DNA from 3 places in the Photobacterium sp. 53610 genome. Region 2 is predicted to be linked to each of the others. Evidence: predicted binding sites of a transcription regulator. Region 2 holds the regulator's gene; each other region holds the start of a gene.
What was found. The regulator PurR, encoded in region 2, represses purine synthesis genes. The targets are predictions, from matches to a motif close to TNANGNAAACGTTTNCNTNA.
Positions count from the first base shown of each region.

Region 1 (3,256 bases), on a different contig from region 2:
GCCGAGTAGTTCATGGCCGTGGCAATAGTCCCCGGTCCGGCCAGAATTGGGATGGCCAGCGGGGAGATCGAAATATCCTCCACCTCCTTGCTCGGGCTTTGCGTGTGCATGGATGAACTGCTGCCCTGCAGCATGTGGTAGCCCACCACAAACACCAGCAGTCCCCCGGCCAGTCGCAGTGCCGGCAGCGTAATGCCAAAGAGCTGGAAGATCCCTTTCCCAAGCAAACTGAAGGCCGCCACAATGAAAAATGCCGCCGTCAGGGCTTTGATTGCGGTTTGCCGTTTTTCCTGCGCAGACTGATGTGCCGTCAGCCCGGTAAAAACCGCCGTGTTCGCAATCGGGTTCATGATGGCAAAAAAGCCCATAAAGACCGTCACCCCCAGAGTCACCAAATCAATCATGTTGCTGTCCTGAAAAAACATGGATGTGATTCAGTCTAGTCGGAGGAAAGATGATTTGGGGATAAACCGGAGTCAATAGAAGAAGATAGCGCAGAGACAGGCGGAGCCTCAGAACGAGGTCCGCCAGAATTGAAAATCAGAGAGAAATAAACAGACCCGCAAGCGCAGCACTCATCAGGTTGGCAAAGGTGGCAGCCACCACAGCCCGTACACCCAGTGTCGCGACATCCTTACGGCGTTCCGGCACCATGGCACCAATGGACCCCAGCTGAATCGCAATCGAGCCGATGTTGGCAAAACCACACAGCGCAAAAGTTACAATGATCTGACTGTGCGCCGACAGTGACTCTTTGATGCTGGCATAATCCAGAAACGCAACAAATTCATTCATGGCGATTTTCTGTCCCAGCAGACTGCCGACAGCCATCACTTCATCACCCGGTACACCGGCCACAAAAGCCAGCGGCGCAAACAGGTAGCCAAAAATACTTTGCAGGGTCAGCCCGTCGATATGAAACAGACCGCCCAGCCATTCCAGGCCAGTGTTGAGCATGGCAATCACGCTCACGAAGGCGATCAGCATGGTGCCGACGGCGACCGCAACTTTCATCCCGTTCATCGCACCGGAAGCGAGTGCATCAATCGCGTTACTTTGCCCGCTGTCGGACAGATCAATATTGCTCTGATCAACCGGCTGCTGGGTTTCCGGCACCATGATTTTCGCCATCAGCAGGCCACCCGGTGCCGCCATAAAGCTTGCTGCGATCAGGTATTTCAGGTCGACGCCCATCGCGGCATAACCACCCAGCACGCTGCCTGCAACTGAGGCCATGCCACCCACCATGACCGCAAAGAGTTCAGAGCGGGTCATAGATGCCAGAAACGGACGCACCACCAGCGGCGATTCGCCCTGAGACAAAAAGATATTACTGGTCGCGACCAGGGATTCCGCGCGAGTCGTCCCCAGCAGGCGTTCCAGCCCGCCACCAATCACTTTAATCACCAGACTCATAATGCCCAGGTAATACAACAGGGAGATCAGTGCGCTGATAAAAATGATTAAAGGTAAAACTTTGACAGCAAACACGAACCCGTTCTCGGCCAGCGGACCAAAAACAAAGCTGATCCCCTGATCAGCAAAACCGATCACCGATGCAACGCCGTTGCTCATTTTGCCCAGCAGATATTGTCCCCAGGGAACATAAAGCACCAGAGCGGCCAGCCCCAGCTGCAGGCCAAATGCGCCCAGAACGGTGCGCCAGCGAATAGCCTGACGATTGGTGGAGAGTGCATAAGCGCACAAAATGATAGCGACGATACCTGCCGCACTATAGAGGAACTGCATAAACCTACCTTGCAATGTCGAAGTCCGATGGCCGGTGACTTGGCGCACGCAAAGCTGCCGAAGGCGAGAATATCCGTCATGCGTTGCTGCCCTCAGTCACCAGGAAGCACATCAAAGCCCGGTCCGACATCCTTTGGCAGACAGATAGCTGTTGATAGCTGGCAACTGCATTGCCGAATCTGTATCAGATTCAACACGCAAGCCGGGGGCGCATCATAATGTGATGTGGCTCGTATTTCCAGCGCTGATTCTCTGAATGGATGAAGAAAACGTTTGCTTCTCTGAAGTACAAATTTTCCAGTCCCTGAAATACAGAACCCCGGCCAGTGCCGGGGTCCGTAAAAAGTCGAAAATCAGCCTGCCGGTTACCTTTCCCGCCACCAGGCCGACGTCTCCGGGATCTGCTTCGCCGTCACCGGCTGGCCGAATACGGGTGTAGACAGCGCAATCCCCCGAATCCGGGCAGCTTCAGATACCCGCTCCAGCGGCTCATACCAGGCATGAAACGCCAGATCGAAGGTTCCGTTATGAACCGGCATCATGACTTTACCCTGCACATCCAGATGAGCCTGAGCCGACTCTTCCGGCGTCATATGCACGCTGGCCCAGTCTTTATCGTACGCACCGGTTTCTATCATGGTGAGATCAAACGGGCCGTATTTTTTTCCAATCGCCTGAAAACCATCGAAATAACCCGAGTCACCGCTGAAATAAAGGCGGGTATCCGGCGTGTGGATCACCCAGGATCCCCAGAGCGTCTGATTGCCATCGGTGAGACTACGTCCGGAAAAATGCTGGGTCGGCGTGAACGCTATCAGCGTATCGCCACTCTGATGCTCCTGCCACCAGTCAAAGGTGCGGATCTTTTCTTCTGCCACCCCCCATTGCAACAGGGAACCATCAACACCCAGTGGTACCAGAAACTCCGTCGTTTTCGCGGCCAGCTGCTTCACCGCTGCTTTATCCAGATGGTCATAATGATTGTGTGAGATCAGTACCCGCTCGATAGGCGGCAATGCGTCTATGCTGATCGGGGCCGGATGAAATCGCTTGGGTCCCAGAAAACTGAACGGAGAAGCGCGCTCAGAAAAAACCGGATCCAGCAGCCAGTATTTTCCCTGCACTTTCAGCAGCACTGAAGAGTGACCAAGCTTAACCACATGGACTTCATCCTCACTCAGCGCGTCAAGCTGTTCACGGCTCAGCGGCATGACTGGCAGTACACCGGAAGGCGCAATATCGACGCGTTTTTCCGTCAGATAGCGCCCCAGAATCCCGAGCGTCTTTTTCAGACCAGGCTGCTGCTTTTGCCGGGCGTTATGAAAAACACCGTCGTAAAAATGCTCGGATGTTTCTGCCACTTCTGTCATCTCAGCGGATAAATTGTGATTCATCATCAGCACACCTGCTCCTAAAACTGCCACACCAGCGAGCGTCCATATCAGACCACGCATCTGCATACACCAAAGTAAACTATACGGTGTAGTTTATATCGCAACCTCTAAAA
Region 1 covers NZ_JAXOFS010000003.1:169,694-172,949, reverse strand. The annotation lists gene SPK40_RS10690 (MarC family protein) at 1-404, opposite strand, end outside; gene SPK40_RS10685 (NupC/NupG family nucleoside CNT transporter) at 541-1,749, opposite strand; gene SPK40_RS10680 (MBL fold metallo-hydrolase) at 2,115-3,143, opposite strand.
Region 1: a site for PurR is predicted at 2,011-2,030, ahead of SPK40_RS10685 (NupC/NupG family nucleoside CNT transporter). Genes of this name have one in related genera too.

Region 2 (3,256 bases):
AACGGCGTAGATGAGCGCATATGACCTCCTTTCTGATGCAAAACATACATTCTAAAGGCGGCGAAGCTGAAGAAAAGTTAACTGATGGAATTGTTATTAATGTTTGTGAGGTTTGTCTGTTTTTTACACAGCCCTGACAGGGTGCCAGGGCTAAAGCAGATTATTTAAAGCCAGTGCAAATCGCTGCACTGGCAAAATAATCTGAATACTTAGTGATGAGCGCCAGAATTGACTTCTAGTTTGGACAGGAGCTCATTTCGACGTTGTGGGGTAATCACAGACCAGTGTTTTCCACTGACTGCGCCTTCTAACGCCCAAAGCAAATCCAGACTCAATGACTCGTGATGAGATTCCTGCAGCGCCTGAAAAGCACCGATAGCACCAACTTCAAACAGCTGATCTACAGAGTTGATGCCTGCTTTCTTGAGCATACGCTCATTGGCAAGGCGAAGATTTGGCAGATCTTTAATGCGGTTAGGGCTAGCCTGCATTTTTTTCTCTTTGTCAGCCTGAGCTGCATTGAGAGAAACTTCAGCGTGCTCCAGAATGACTTCTGGGGTTTCCCACCAGTTTTCCGGAATGGCATAGTGTTTTGTGACGACAGGAAAACCGCGTTTTTGATAAACGTACGGTTTGAGGCCAGCTTGTTTAAAGGTTTCTTCATTTTTCGCGTTAGCGCGCAGATGCAGCTTGTCGCTAACAACCAGAGCAAACATCGTTTCACCTGCGAAAATGCCAAAACCGCCAAACATTGAGCGAGATTTAATCTGGCCAAATTTCTCAAATAAACGAATTGAATCTTTCAGTAGTGGTTTGTCCATGCTTCTTTTCTCGGTTAGGAATTTCAACAAAAGAAGTCACCAAACAACGGAGCGAGGATTCAATTGTGCATAAGATTATGAGTCTTTTGTCATAAGAATGACAAAAGTGTCCCATAAACTTCACTTCATCCATCGGCAACCCCGCTACCATGAGTAATAACTTTATCACTAAGTCATTGCTTTTAGGCCGGAAGCTTTGCGTCCCATCCTTTCAGATGGTTTGCCTTGTTCGTGACTGTTTAATCATATATCAATAAGACAAATTTGATATCGATCGCACAAAAAATTGTGATACTCTTCGCAATAAAAATCGTATAAATTTTACAGAAACTAACTGATTATCCCATCAATTCCTCTGTAGCGTAGTAATATTCCATATAAACATAGCCGATATGGGTGTTTATATCGGCTGTTTATCAATATATGTAGGTTAATATCGTTTTTTATGGATGTGTTATTTTTTTGACGGAACGGCGAACCACGAGCTCAGGATTGATCTCAAAAGTCTGAAATTCATGGTTTTTATCTTTCACACGTTCCATCAGGATTTCCACAGCAGTCTTGCCTAAACGGCGTTTTGGCTGGTGGATTGTTGTCAGAGGTGGTGAAAAGTACGGGGCCAGATCAATATTGTCATAACCAATAATTGAAATATCATTTGGTACATTGATCCCTGCTTGTTCAAATGTACTGATTAAGGCCATTGCCATAATGTCATTGAAGCAGAAAATAGCAGTTGGACGCTCTTTCATGGCAATAAAAGCATTGGCTGCATCTACGGCAGATTCACATTCGAAATCACCTTCAATGATCCAGTTTTCATTGACCGTCAGACCAGCTTCGCTCATGGCTTTATGGAAACCTTTCAGCCGCTCACGACAGGTAGATTTATCTTTCTGGCCGGAAAGACAACCAATTTTACTGTGTCCATTGTCAATAAAATGACGAGTGGCAAGATAACCGCCAAGTTCTGCATTATCCTGAATATTATCTGTTTTTGGGCGTGCAGGACCCCAGTCCATGATAACCATGGGCAGATCAGGCTGCCGCTCTAACTGTTCCAGCAGTTGATCATCCAGATCAGAACACATCACCAGCAGACCATCCACACGCTTTTCAGAAAGCATGCGCAGGTAATCCTTCTGTTTGGCCAGATTACCTTCGGTGTTGCATAAAATCAGCGTATAACCGGATTTATAGCAGTACTCTTCAACGCCATGCACCAACTCGGCAAAGAATGGGTTGGTCGATTTTGTCACCAGCATGCCGATGGTGCTGGTTGTATTACATTTCAGGCTGCGCGCGACGGCGCTTGGCGCGTAGTTCAATTCTTCAACTGCCGCCAACACTTTTTTCTGTGTTGCTTCCGCTACGAAGCGGGTTTTGTTGATCACGTGTGAGACTGTGGTAGTAGATACACCTGCCATACGTGCAACATCTTTAATGGTTGCCATAATTGTTCTTCTAGTCTTCAGGCCCTGATCAGGGTCTTTTCATATTTGCCAGACGCTAAAACGCCGCTTCTCTGCGAGGATAGCGGCGGGAAATGAGTGGCTCAGGCCGAGTGGTAACAATACCTTACACCGATATGAAGTCTGACTTTCTATTGCTATTTATTTCATCGGTTAATCGCTTGCGCTCACATTCTACAAGGACTCACGCACAGTGCAACGTTTCTCTTGAAATGTGGGGGGAATCTTGATGCAGCTCAAGAATACTGGCAACTTGAAAGTTGTTTCAGTCTTTACATTGTAAGTACTGTGCAAGGGCAACGGCTCAGCGATGCCCTTGCAGGAGGTTCAGGCTGAAAGGACGATCGGAAAGTGCCCGCGGGGGTGAGATTCGATGATCACCGGGGAACCATAAACGGAACTGATATTCTCAGTGGTCAGGGTATGCCAGGCATCACCGTCTGCTTGTATCTTCCCCTTATTCAGCAATACCAGTCTGTCTGCGTATTCAGCTGCAAGATTGAGGTCATGAATGACCAGGATGACGGCGGCTCCTTTACGGGCCATATCTTTTGCCAGTTTCAGGCAACTGTGCTGATGGGCAAGGTCTAAAGCTGAGGTCGGTTCATCCAGCATTAAAATGCACTGGTCTTCCGCATTGCTGAGCTGAGCCAGTACACGGGCAAAATGAACACGTTGTTTCTCGCCGCCGGAAAGAGTGGGGTACTGACGCTGGCTCAGGTGACTGATCCCAACAGCCGTCATGCATTCCCGGGTAATTCGGAGACAATCTGTGCGCTTCAGGCCAAGTGGCATACAGCCAAGTTCAACGACCTCCTGCGCAGTAAAACCAAAAGACAGGCTGCTGTGCTGAGGAAGTACACCCAAGTGTTTGGCCAGCAGGGATGGCTGCCAGTCGCTGTGCTTTTGACCAAAATAGTACACATCACCTTTGGCACCAATTTCACCGCAAAGCACTTTGAG
Region 2 covers NZ_JAXOFS010000001.1:1,041,575-1,044,830, reverse strand. The annotation lists gene SPK40_RS04720 (hypothetical protein) at 1-20, opposite strand, end outside; gene SPK40_RS04715 (TfoX/Sxy family DNA transformation protein) at 210-821, opposite strand; cyclic di-GMP riboswitch class I at 953-1,056, opposite strand; gene purR (HTH-type transcriptional repressor PurR) at 1,265-2,275, opposite strand; gene SPK40_RS04705 (heme ABC transporter ATP-binding protein) at 2,621-3,256, opposite strand, start outside.

Region 3 (3,256 bases), on a different contig from region 2:
CTTTCAATCTGGCTTCATTGTATATGTTTTCGGGATAATTACCCCAAACACGGCACACAAAAAAGGAGCCTGAAGGCTCCTTTTCAAATTTATTTTCAACCGGGCTGGATCATGAGCGCTTGGAAATCGGCTCAACAAAAGTGACAGCCATATCCCATGGTTGTTCAATCCAGGTATCCTGCTCAATATCAACCACATAATCATCAACCAGATGTTTACCGGCTGGCTTGGCGCAGACCGTCACAAATTTTGCTTTCGGATACATAGCACGAATCATTTCCGCGGTGCCGCCTGTATCAACCAGATCGTCCACAATAATGAATCCTTCACCATCACCGTCGGCTTTCTTCAGTACTTTCATGTCACGCTGGTGGTCATGGTCGTAGCTGGAAATACAAACGGTATCGACATAACGAATACCCAGTTCGCGAGCAAGAATTGCAGCCGGCACCAGGCCACCACGGCTCACTGCGATAATCCCCTGCCACTGATCCGCCGGCAGCAGTTTTTCCGCCAGTTGGCGCGTGTAGCTTTGCATGTTATCCCAGGTGATGACGAACTTTTTAGTCATATCCGATGAACCTCTAAATCAGCGAATCAATACCGCTGGTCAATAAAACAAATTATAAAAAGACGATTTTAGCTGTGAACAGTGCGGCAATGACCCAAACACTGACATTCACATCCCGGCCTTTACCACTCAGCAGTTTCACCGCTGCATAAGTGATAAAGCCCAGCGCAATACCTTCCGCAATGGAGTATGTTAACGGCATGAGCAGGCAGACCACAACTACAGGTGCAGCTTCTGTTAAGTCACGCCAGTCGATTCCCGCCAGGCCGGAGACCATTAAAATGGCCACATAAAACAACGCACCAGCGGTCGCATAAGCCGGAACCATCCCTGCCAATGGGGCAAAAAACAGAGCCAGCAGGAACATGATACCCACTGTAACCGCCGTCAGACCTGTCCGGCCACCCGCAGCGACACCGGCCACACTCTCAACATAAGAGGTCGTATTGGATGTGCCCAGCAGAGCACCCACAGATGTCGCCGTACTGTCGGCCAGCAAAGCACGGCCCAGACGCGGCATTTTGCCATCTTTATCAACCATTCCTGCTTTCGTGGTGGCTCCGACCAGAGTCCCAGCCGTATCAAACAGGTCAACAAACAGGAAAGCAAACACGATTGAGATCAGCCCGACATCCATGGCACCACTGATATCCAGTTGCATAAATGTTGGCGCAATACTCGGTGGCGCAGACACAATGCCGTTGTAATGAACATCACCAAACGCAATGCCCAAACCGGTCACGATCAGGATCGCCACCAGCACAGCCGCTTTCATTCCCCGGTGAACCAGACCGATGGTCAACATGAAGCCCAGCGCAGCCATTACCGCCGGGAAGCTGGTCAAATCACCAACGTGCACCAGGGTCGCCGGGTTATCAACCACAATGCCAGCGCTTTGCAGCGCAATAAAGGCCAGGAATAAACCGATACCAGCAGTGATGCCTGTTCTCAGTGACAGCGGTATCGCATGGATCAGCCACTCCCGAACTTTCAGCAAGCTGAGCAAGATGAAACATAAACCGGAGAAAAACACAGCAGCCAGGGCAACCTGCCAGGTGTGGCCCATACCAAGGACAACTGAATATGTAAAGAAGGCATTCAGACCCATGCCAGGTGCCTGAGCAACCGGGTAGTTGGCGACAAGCCCCATCATGAAACAGCCGATCATCGCAGCCAGACATGTTGCAACAAAAACCGCGCCTTTATCCATCCCCGTCGCGGCCAGCATTGATGGGTTGACAAAGATGATGTAGGCCATGGTCAAAAAGGTCGTTACCCCTGCCAGCACTTCAGTACGAACATTCGTACCGTTTTCTTCTAACTTAAACAGTTTCTCAAGCATTGTTCTCTGGTCCTTGGAGAAAAGTATCTGTTCAGACTGAACGCTAAAATTTTATACCTCAAAAAGGGAAACGTTTGCGTCACAGCCATTTTTGGGGGGCGATTATAGGCTTATCACTAATAAATTACCAGACTCATCAAGAATACACGCCTGACCGCAAATAATGCGTAAATTTTCTTCGGCAAAAATTACTGAAAATTAAAAACAATTAAAAATCATAATTTTAAATAGATACCAAGGTGTATGTCTTTTAACCGAATTTATTTTTTGCTTTCAAGGCAAACGCTTAAATCAGAAAAAAGAGTGCCTGCTTTGGCTGGCTCATCAGAATGTAATCGTATACATGCTTTTTTATCCAATCTCTCAATGAGAAAGAATGAATGAAACTTCATGAATAAAAAAACAGAAATAAAAAAACGCCACCCGATCCTGGGTGGCGCCAAAACTAATCTCACTGGCGAGAGCAACAATCAAAATTGCTACCAAACCGCTGTATACAGTCTTGAAAGTTAGGGGGTGAATATCAACCTCGCACCGCCTCAGCGCTGCGAGTCAATCAGGCAGATAGCCAGACAGAAACAAAGCTGGCTTGAATTTACTTAGTAACCAAACGCACTTGGATAGTTGAAAGAACCACCGAAAATGCCTTTCTTGTTCCAAAATTTAGCTGTGGATTCATATACTTTCATGACAACGACTTCCTCAATTACTTATGCTGCTTTGAGGTTGCAAACAAAGCAGAGCTGATTGATCTCGGTTCCCTGGAGTCCGCGCACATACCTTTTCCCTGTGCTGACTATCGTTCTTGCAACTTGGTCACAGGATAACCAAAAGGTAATTTAATTACAATATTAATTTTAACTAGATCACACTTTTCCTGGATCAACACCACAAAACTCACCCTTGTGAAAGTATTTTTCTTACAACACAAGTGTTAGCAAACGCATAAAAATTAAGAAATGAGACTAAAGTTGCATATATAGTCGCCAAATAAGAATACAACATGACTCATGCTCATTTGCCATGAGTGCAAACAAGGAAGGCAGCGCTATGACAATACTTCACCACCTACGTTCTTTATCGATCAGCAGCCGACTCTACCTGCTTGGCTTTATCATCACGCTCCTCACACTCTTCCCGCTGATGACATTTGTATCTGGTTACCAGGATTCACTCTTGGATCAAAAGCGAGATAAGACGCGGAATCTGGTTGAAAGTGCCCACAGCCTGCTGAACTTCTACTATCAGCAGGAAAAAACCGGAAATCTGAACCGCGAAACAGCTCAGCAGCTTGCAAGGCAAGCAATTGCCAGCCTGAGATATGAGAAAAATGACTACTTCTG
Region 3 covers NZ_JAXOFS010000004.1:311,945-315,200, forward strand. The annotation lists gene gpt (xanthine phosphoribosyltransferase) at 110-571, opposite strand; gene SPK40_RS13650 (NCS2 family permease) at 624-1,913, opposite strand; gene SPK40_RS13655 (methyl-accepting chemotaxis protein) at 2,964-3,256, shown strand, end outside.
Region 3: a site for PurR is predicted at 1,976-1,995, ahead of SPK40_RS13650 (NCS2 family permease). Genes of this name have one in related genera too.